Regions from separate parts of the Paracoccus qomolangmaensis genome, predicted to be linked through region 2. Evidence: riboswitches for the same ligand, from Rfam matches in the RefSeq annotation. Region 2 holds a riboswitch; the other holds the start of a gene.
What was found. Region 2 has a riboswitch for thiamine pyrophosphate ahead of PXD02_RS01010 (thiamine ABC transporter substrate-binding protein). Riboswitches for the same ligand answer to the same signal wherever they lie in the genome.
Positions count from the first base shown of each region.

Region 1: it holds a riboswitch for thiamine pyrophosphate, as region 2 does, so the genes downstream of both, thiD (bifunctional hydroxymethylpyrimidine kinase/phosphomethylpyrimidine kinase) here and PXD02_RS01010 (thiamine ABC transporter substrate-binding protein) in region 2, are expected to answer to the same signal.

Region 1 covers NZ_CP119082.1:3,207,565-3,212,289, reverse strand. The annotation lists gene PXD02_RS16700 (thiamine phosphate synthase) at 1-362, opposite strand, end outside; gene PXD02_RS16695 (thiazole synthase) at 359-1,120, opposite strand; gene thiS (sulfur carrier protein ThiS) at 1,125-1,319, opposite strand; gene PXD02_RS16685 (FAD-dependent oxidoreductase) at 1,303-2,253, opposite strand; gene thiD (bifunctional hydroxymethylpyrimidine kinase/phosphomethylpyrimidine kinase) at 2,250-3,068, opposite strand; TPP riboswitch at 3,137-3,243, opposite strand; gene PXD02_RS16675 (H-NS histone family protein) at 3,590-3,925, shown strand; gene PXD02_RS16670 (TRAP transporter large permease) at 4,163-4,725, opposite strand, start outside.
Region 2 covers NZ_CP119082.1:207,134-211,858, reverse strand. The annotation lists gene mutS (DNA mismatch repair protein MutS) at 1-1,458, opposite strand, end outside; TPP riboswitch at 1,539-1,637, shown strand; gene PXD02_RS01010 (thiamine ABC transporter substrate-binding protein) at 1,667-2,647, shown strand; gene PXD02_RS01005 (ABC transporter permease family protein) at 2,623-4,170, shown strand; gene PXD02_RS01000 (thiamine ABC transporter ATP-binding protein) at 4,163-4,725, shown strand, end outside.

The DNA.
Region 1 (4,725 bases), 220 kb from region 2:
GGGCCGAGCGCCACATAATCGGGCTTGCAGGCCAGGGCGCGGTCCAGTTCCGCATCGTCATGGGTCGAGACGCCCAGCCGCAGCCCCGCCGCGCGGATGGCGGGCAGGTCGGCCCCGTCCAGATCCTCTTGCCCCAGATGCAGGAAATCGCAGCCCAGGTCGATCGCCAGGCGCCAGTGATCGTTGACGACCAGGATCGCGCCATGCTGGCGGCACAGATCGCGGGCGCGGGCGATCTCGGCGCGCAGGGCGTCCTCGGGGCGGTCCTTGATGCGCAACTGCACCAGCCGCACGCCCAGGGGCAGGGCGCGGGCGATCCAGTCGGCGCTGTCGAAGATCGGATAGAAGCGCGGCAGGCTCACAGGAAGGCCCGCCCGATCACCGGGGTCGAGGGGACGGCCATGTCGGTCCGCTCCATCGGGTCGGCCAGCCAGCCGGCGCGCCCGGCGCGGATCGCCTCGGCCATGGCGGCAGCCATCGCGGCGGGATCGCCCGCGCGGGCGACGGCGCTGTTCAGCAGGATCGCGTCATAGCCCATCTCCATCGCCGCCGCCGCGTGGCTGGGCAGGCCGATCCCGGCATCGACGACCAGCGGCACATCGGGAAAGGCCGCGCGCAGCGCCCGCAGCCCGTGCGGGTTGTTCAGCCCCAGCCCCGACCCGATGGGCGCGCCCCAGGGCATCAGCACCTCGCAGCCCGCCGCCAGCAGCCGGTCGCAGACCGTCAGATCCTCGGTGCAATAGGGGAACACCTTGAAACCCTCCGAGGCCAGGATCCGCGCGGCCTCGACCAGCTCGAAGACATCGGGTTGCAACGTGTCGGCATGGCCGATCACCTCCAGCTTGATCCAGTCGGTGGCAAAGACCTCTCGGGCCATCTGCGCGGTGGTGACGGCCTCGCGCGCGCCGTGGCAGCCCGCGGTATTGGGCAGCAGCCGGACGCCCAGCGACCGGATCAGCGCCCAGAAATCCTGACCGCCCCCGGCCTCGCGCCGCAAGGACAGGGTGGCGATGCCCGCGCCCGATCGGGCAAAGGCATCGGCCAGGATCTTGGGCGAGGGATAGCCCGCCGTGCCCAGCATCAGCGGGCTGTCGACGTCGGTGCCATAGAAGACCGGCATCGCCCTAGCCCCCCTGCATGGGCGCCAGGGCCTCGATGGCGTCGCCGTCGCGCAGGGGCGTGGTCTCGCGCAGGGCGGCAGGAATGAAATCGCCGTTCAGCGCGGTGGCGATGCGGCCGGTCAGGTCCGCCTCGGCCAGGGCGCCCGCCAGGGTGGTTGCCGCGACATCGCGCGGGGTGCCGTTAATCGTGATCCGCATCCATGAACTCCGGTCTGGTCTGGTGTTGAAGGTGGTCGGCCACCATGCGGGCGACCGCCGGGGCCAGCAGGAAGCCGTGGCGGTAAAGGCCGTTGGCGTGGATAACGCCCCCTACGCGGCGGATGCGAGGCAGGTTGTCGGGGAAGGCCGGGCGCGCGTCGGCGCCCAGTTCCAGCACCTCGGCCTCGGCCAAGGCGGGGTGCAGGGCGAAGGCCGCCGACAGCAGTTCCAGCACCGCCCGCGCGGTGGGCGGGCCGCGCCGGTCGCTTTCCACCATGGTCGCGCCCAGCATGAACACCCCGTCGCCGCGGGGCACGACGTAAAGCGGCATCCGGGGATGCAGCAGCCGGACGGGGCGGGAAAGCCGGATCTCGGGGCAGCGGATCACCACCATCTCGCCCCGCACGCCGCGCAGGTCGTGCAAGGCGTCGCGTGCCGACAGGCCGCGGCAGTCGATGACGGTGCCGGTCGCCGTGTCGCTGCGCCCCAGGCGTTCCGACAGGATCGCCAGGGCCTGGCGCGGGGCCAGATGCGCCTCTGACTCGAAGAACAGCGCGCGGCTGAAGCGGGTGCCGAGGTCGGGTTCCAACGCGGCGATGCCCTGGGGGTCCAGCGTCCGGTGGCCCTGGCTGCGCCGGGCAAAGCGCGCCAGCGCGCCCGCATCGCGCGCCGGGCTGACGACCAGCGTGCCGTTCCGCGTGACCGGCACGCCCTGGCCCTGCCACCAGTCGGCGGCGCCCAGCCCGTGGCGCACCACCGCCGGTTCGGCGCTTTCGCCCTCGCACCAGGGGGCCAGCATCCCGCCCGCCCACCAGGAACAGGCCTGCGGGCCGGGCGCCTTGTTGTCCAGGATCGCGGCCGGGATGCCGCGCGCGGTCAGTTCCGTGGCGATGCAGAGGCCCATCACGCCGCCGCCGATGACGGTCACGCTCATGCCGCCGCCTCGGCCCGGCGGGGCCAGAGCGCGTGGAAATGATGCACCGGCCCGTTGCCGCCGCCCACCGCCAAGCCGTCGGCGGCCAGGATCGCGCGGTGCAGCCAGTCATGCGCGCGGCCCGCCGCCTCGGCGACCGTCAGCCCCTGCGCCAGCCCCGCCGCGATGGCCGAGGAGAGGGAGCATCCCGTGCCATGCGTGTTCCGCGTGCCGATGCGGGGCGAGGTAAAGCGCGCCACGCCCTCGGGCCCGGCCAGAAGGTCGGTGCAATCCGCGCCCGCCGCATGGCCGCCCTTCATCAGCACATGGCGCGGCCCAAGCGCGCGCAGTCTGGCGGCCTGGGCCACGGCACCGGCATCGTCGCGGGCCGGATCGGCGCCCAGAAGCCGCGCGGCCTCGGGCAGGTTCGGCGTCAGCACCCCGGCCGGCGGCAGCAGGTCGCGGATCAGCGCGCCGATCGCCTCGTCCGGCATCAGCACGTCGCCCGACTTGGCGACCATCACCGGATCCAGCACGATGGGAATCGGGCAGTCCCGCAGCGACGCGGCCACCGCCGCGATCCCGGCCGCCGATCCGACCATGCCGATCTTGATGGCATGAACCTGGATGTCGTCCAGCACCGCGTCGATCTGCGCCCGGATCAGATCCGGCGGGACCAGATGGACGGCCGCGACGCCGCGCGTGTTCTGCGCGGTCACCGCCGTGATCGCGCTGGCGCCATAGCAGCCGAGCGCCGAGACCGTCTTCAGATCGGCCTGGATTCCCGCGCCCCCGCCGCTGTCGGATCCCGCGATGGTCAAGACGGTCGGTGTCATCGGCCTCTCCTTCGGCATGTCGGGCCGTGAGGGGAGGGCGGCGGCAGACGGGATACGGCAAGGCGCCGGGCGTCCGCCTATCCGTTCCCTCCGCCGGCATGACCCGGATCAGGTTCGATGGGTCGGCGCGCATTGCACCTCTCAGCCCCGCGACGGGACGCCCCAACGGATAGTGTCAGGGACAGACTAGCCGCCCCCGCGCCGGACGTCCAGAGGCTTCGTGCGGAACAACTCGCAAGGCTGGTAAGGCGCGTTGAAGGGGGCCAACCCGACGGTTTCGGAAGCAGGGTCGGCCGCATGAGCCGCAATCGTGTTGCGCAGAGCCGCCAGCGTTTCTTTCGAAGAGGCTGTCTTTTTGCGGGATAACAGGGAAGAACGGTCTGGCCGAAACCCGCCCTGCTGCCGTCGATCGGAAAAGGGCTCTTCCAGTCAGCCAATTCCCCGCGCCTCTGGAAACCAGAGATCTGGCCTTTCCATAAAGACTTTCCATAAACAGCAGCGTGTCGTATCGAAGCGGTAAAATGACGCAGAAAGGCCTGCCTATGGATATTGACTACGATGCGCTGACGCTTGAGCAATTGAAAGAGATCAACCGCAAATCCGCGGCGGCCATCAGGGGTTACGAAACCCGCAGCCGAAAAGAGGCCATTGCCAGGGCGACCGAAATTGCCAAGGCCGCCGGTTTTGCCTCGCTTGAAGAGATGGTGGCCGCTCAGCCCGCCAAGGGAAGCAAGGCCGAACCGAAATACCGCCATCCGGAAAACCCCGATCTGACCTGGACCGGGCGCGGCCGAAAGCCCAACTGGATCGCCGAAGCCCTGGATGCCGGAAAGTCCCTGGACGATTTCGCGATCTGATTCGCGATCTGGCCGAAAGGCGCTCTCGATGTCCTGGACGACAGAGCGCCTATTCCGGTCTTGAATGCCCGGCCAAAGGCCTCTGGCCGTCAAAGGAATGGCGCGGGGCATGTCATGTCTGGCCGCCCGCTGTTCACAAGCCGCGCGCGTCCCGGATCCAACACAGCGAAGACATGGCAGGACGGAGACTCTTCAGGGGGTATCGCTGCGGACAACCCCCGATCCGGTCCTGCGCCGCTATCGGGCAAAGCCGCTGATCCGCGGCAGCCAGGTCGACAGCGCCGGCACGAAGGTCAGGATCAGCAGCGCCACCATCGCCGCGATGAAGAACGGCGGCAATTCGCGGATCAGCGCCGAGGGCCGCTGCTTCGTGGCCGAGGCGACGACAAAGATCAGGCTGCCGACCGGCGGCGTCATCAGGCCAAAGGTCAGGTTGACGATGACGATGATCGCGAAATGATCCGCCGCGATCCCCAGGCCGTGGGCGATGGGCGCCAGGATCGGCACCAGGATCATCACCCCCGGCAGCGGGTCCATGAACATGCCGAAGACCAGCAACAGCAGGTTCACCATCAGCAGAAAGGCGATGGGCGACAGGTTCATGGCGATCACCGCGTCGGCCATGGCCTGCGGCACGCCCTCGATGATCAGCACCCAGGCAAAGGCGCGGGCTGCGGCCAGGATCATCAGCACCGCGACCGACATGATCGCCGAGCGCAGGAAGGCCCCCCAAAGATCGGTCCAGCTGAAGCCGCGATAAACCACCGCCGAGACGACGATGGCATAGAACACCGCCACGA
Region 2 (4,725 bases):
GTTCAGGGGCGGGGCCATCATGCGTTCGGCATGGGTGGTGGTCGTCTCGATGAAATAGCCCAGCACATTGTTGTGCTTGATCTTCAGGCTTGGCACCCCGGCCAGCGCCGCATAATCGGCCTGCATCCCGGCGATCACGCCGCGCCCCTCGTCGCGCAACCGGCGGGTCTGGTGCAGGTCGGCGTCATGGCCCGCCGCCACGAATCCGCCGTCGCGGGCCAGCAGCGGCGGTTCGGCCACCAGCGCGTCGTCCAGCAGCCGGATCAGGTCATCCTGCCCGGTCAGGTCGCGCGCGGCCTCACGCAGCACCGGCACGGCGTCGCCGGCCAGGCGCGCCGCGATGGCCGCGCCCTGCGACAGCCCCGCCCGGATCGCCGCCAGATCGCGCGGCCCGCCCCGGTCCAGCGCCAGCCGCGACAGCGCCCGGTCCATGTCGGGCACGCGCGCCAGCGCGTCCCGCAGATCGGCCATCAGGCGCGGATCGTCCACCAGCGAGGCCACCGCGTCCTGCCGCGCATGGATCAGCGCCAGATCGCGGCTTGGCGCACCGATGCGGCGTTCCAGCAGCCGCGCGCCCGGTGCCGTCACCGTGCGGTCGATGGCCGCCAGCAGCGATCCCTCGCGCCCGCCGGACAGGGCCTGGGTCAGTTCCAGGTTGCGCCGGGTCGCCGCGTCGATCTGCATCGCCCCGCCCGCCCGTTCGCGCAGCGGCGGGCGCAGCAGCGGCAGCTTGCCCTTCTGCGTCAGATCCAGGTAATCGACGATGGCCCCCATCGCCGCCAGTTCCGCGCGGGTGAAGCTGCCGAACCCGTCCAGCGTCTCGACCCCATACAGCGCACACAGCCGCCGCCGCCCCGCCGCGCTGTCGAAGGCGGATGCGTGCAGGTCGGTCAACGCCGCCCCCGCATCCGCCGCCAGATCGTCCAGCCCCGACCCGTCGCAGGCCAGCAATTCGCGGGGCGCCAGCCGCGCCAGTTCCGGGGCCAGGCGCGGCAGCGGGCAGTCCATCACCTGAAAGGCGCCCGTGGAAATATCCACCCAGGCCAGCGCGCAGTCCTCGCGCACCTGCGCGAAGGCCGCCAGATAGTTGTGGTGCCGGGCCTCCAGCAGCGATTCCTCGGTCAGGGTGCCGGGCGTGACCAGCCGCACCACGTCGCGGGCCACCACCGATTTGGACCCGCGCTTCTTCGCCTCGGCCGGATCCTCCATCTGCTCGGCGATGGCCACGCGGAACCCCTTGCGGATCAGCGTCAGCAGATAGGATTCCGCCGCATGGACCGGCACGCCGCACATCGGGATCGGTTCGCCCCGATGCGTGCCGCGCTTCGTCAGCGCGATGTCCAGCGCGGCGGATGCCGCGATGGCGTCGTCGAAGAACATCTCGTAGAAATCGCCCATCCGATAGAACAGCAGCGCGCCGGGATTGGCGTCCCGGATCGCCAGGTATTGCGCCATCATCGGGGTGGGTTGATCGGTCACGTCCTTCGTCATGGCCGCTGTTCTAGCGGCTTGCGTGCCCGCGTGAAATCCCTACATTCAGCAGAACCTCGGGGAGCCATCCGGCTGAGACGCGGCGACGCGGACCCGTTGAACCTGATCCGGCTAACACCGGCGGAGGGAAGGTGGCGCTGTCCTTTCTTTCGTAATCCCATGAGAGGAGGCAGCGATGAAGATCCCCCTGATGATGGCCCTGCTGGCCGCGACCCCGGCCTTCGCGCAGGACAAGCCGGTCCTGACCGTCTATGCGGGCGAATCCATCACCAGCGAATGGGGCCCCGGCCCGAAGATCGAGCAGGGGTTCGAGGCCTTCTGCGCCTGCGACCTGCGCTTCCTGTCCGGCGACGAGCTGTCCCGCCTGCTGATGGAGGGCGAGCGGACCGAAGCCGATATCGTCTTCGGCCTGAACACCGACGTCACCGCGCGCGCCCGCGCATCCGGCCTGTTCGCGCCGCATGGGCAGGATACGTCCGATCTGTCGCTGCCGATCGCATGGACCGATCCGATCTTCCTGCCTTACAATTGGGGCGAAACCGCCTTCGTCTATGACGAGACGCGTCTGGAAAACCCGCCCGAAAGCTTCGCCGACCTGCTGGACGCGCCGGACGACCTGAAGATCGTGATCCAGGATCCGCGGTCCTCGGTCTCGGGGCTGGCGCTGCTGCTGTGGGTCAAGGCTGTCTATGGCGACAAGGCGCCGGACGCCTGGGCGAAGCTGGCGCCCAAGGTGCTGACCGTGACCAAGGGCTGGTCGGAATCCTACGGCATGTTCACGGAAGGAGAGGCCGACATGGTCCTGTCCTATACGACATCGCCCGCCTATCACATCGCCTCCGAAAACGACCGGACCAAGAAGGCCGCGATCTTCCCCGAAGGCCATTACTTCATGGCCGAGGTGGCGGCGCAGGTCCGCACCACCGACCAGCCGGAACTGGCGCAGCAATTCATGGACTGGATCCTGACGCCCGACTTTCAGCGGGTGATCCCGCTGGCGAACTGGTCGCTGCCCGCCAAGCTACCGCAGGCCGAATGGCCGCAGGTGATGCGCGGCCTGCCGCGCCCCGAAAAGACCCTGTTCTATACCGAGGACGAGGCCGAGGCGCTGCGACAGCCCGCGCTTGACGAATGGTTGCGGGCATTTTCCGGCTGACGCGAGCCGAGGTCGGGGGCGCAGCCGTCGCCACCGGCCTGGGGCTGCTGATCCTGGGCACGCTGACCGCCGTCACCTGGTCCGCGCGGGGGCTGACGGGGCTTGGCCCCTGGGACTGGCGCGCGGTGTGGTTCACGATCTGGCAGGCGGCAGTATCGGCCACGCTGTCGGCGGCCCTGGCGGTCCCGGTGGCGCGCGCCCTGGCCCGGCGGCGCTTTCCGGGGCGCGGGGTTCTGGTCACGCTGCTGGGCGCGCCCTTCATCCTGCCGGTGATCGTGGCGATCATGGGGCTGATCGCGGTCTTCGGCCGCAGCGGCGCGGTGAACGACGCCCTGCGCCTGATCGGCCTGCCCGAGGTCAGCATCTATGGCTGGCAGGGGGTGATTCTGGCGCATGTCTTCTTCAACCTGCCGCTGTCGGTGCGGCTGATCCTGCAAGGCTGGCAGGCGATCCCGGCGGAACGCTTCCGTCTGGCCGCGTCGCTGGGCTTTGCCCCCCGCGACACCGCGCGGCATCTGGAACGGCCGATGCTGCGGGCGGTGCTGCCGGGTGTCTGGCTGGCGGTGTTCCTGGTCTGCCTGACCAGCTTCACCGTCGCCTTGGCGCTTGGCGGCGGGCCGCGCGCGACGACCGTGGAACTGGCGATCTATCAGGCCTTCCGCTTCGATTTCGACCTGGGCCGGGCGGCCAGCCTGGGGCTGATCCAGATCGCGATCTGCGTGGCGGCGATGGGCCTGGCCCGATGGATCGCGATCCCGGCAGCGTTCGGGGCGGGGCTGGACGCGGCCCACCACCCCGCCGTGCCGGGGGGCTGGCGGCGGCTGGCCGATGCGCTTGTGATCACAGGGGCGGCGGGCTTCCTGATCTGGCCGATGGCGGCGGTCACGGCGCGCGGCCTGCCCCGCATCCCCGCCCTGCCGCCCGAGATGTGGGAGGCCGCGCTGCGGTCCATCGTCATGGCGCTGATCTCGGCCCTGCTGGCGCTGATCCTGTCGCTGGTGCTGGCCCTGTCGCTGGCGCGCGGGCGGATGCGCTGGATCGAGGCGGCGGGGATGCTGCCGCTGATCGCCTCGCCCCTGGTGCTGGGGACCGGGCTGTTCATCCTGCTGCGCCCCTGGGTCGCGCCGCAGGCGATGGCGCTGCCGGTGACGGTCGCGATCAACGCGGTCATGGCCCTGCCCTTCGGCCTGCGGGCTCTGATCCCGGCGGCGCGGAGCCTGCATCAGGACTATGGGCGGCTGGCCGATTCGCTGGATCTGCGCGGGCTGGCGCGGCTGCGGCTGCTGACCCTGCCGCGCCTGGCCCGGCCGCTGGGCTTCGCGGGCGGGCTGGCGGCGGCCTTGGCGATGGGCGATCTGGGTGTGATCACATTGTTCGCCGCCGACCGGCCGACGCTGCCCTTGCAGCTGTATCAGCTGATGAACGCCTATCGCATGGACGATGCGGCGGCTTGCGCGGTGCTGCTGATGGCGATCAGCTTCGGGCTGTTCTGGATCTTCGACAAGGGGGGCCGCCTTGCTTGAATTCGACGCCCTCCGCGCGACGCGCGGCGCCTTCAGCCTGACCGCCGACCTGACCGTCGAAGCGGGCGCGCGGGTGGCGGTGATCGGCCCGTCGGGGTCGGGAAAATCCACGCTGCTGTCGCTGGTGGGCGGGTTCCTGGCGCTGGATCGTGGGCGGATCCGGCTGGCCGGTCAGGACATCACCGCCCTGCCGCCGGGGCGGCGTCCGGTGTCGATGCTGTTCCAGGACCAGAACCTGTTCCCGCACCTGACGGTGGCGCAGAACGTGGGCCTGGGCCTGCGCCCCGACCTGCGGCTGTCCGAACCCCAGCGCTGCCGCGTGGCGCAGGTTCTGGCCGAGGTCGGGTTGGAGGGGATGGAGAATCGCCGCCCCGCCAACCTGTCGGGCGGCCAGCAAGGCCGCGTGGCCCTGGCCCGCGTGCTGCTGCGGGCGCGTCCGGTGCTGCTGCTGGACGAGCCCTTCGCGGCCCTTGGCCCGGCGCTGAAGGCCGAGATGCTGGGGCTGCTGGGGCGCATCGCCGACCAGACCAGGGCCACGGTGCTGATGGTGACGCA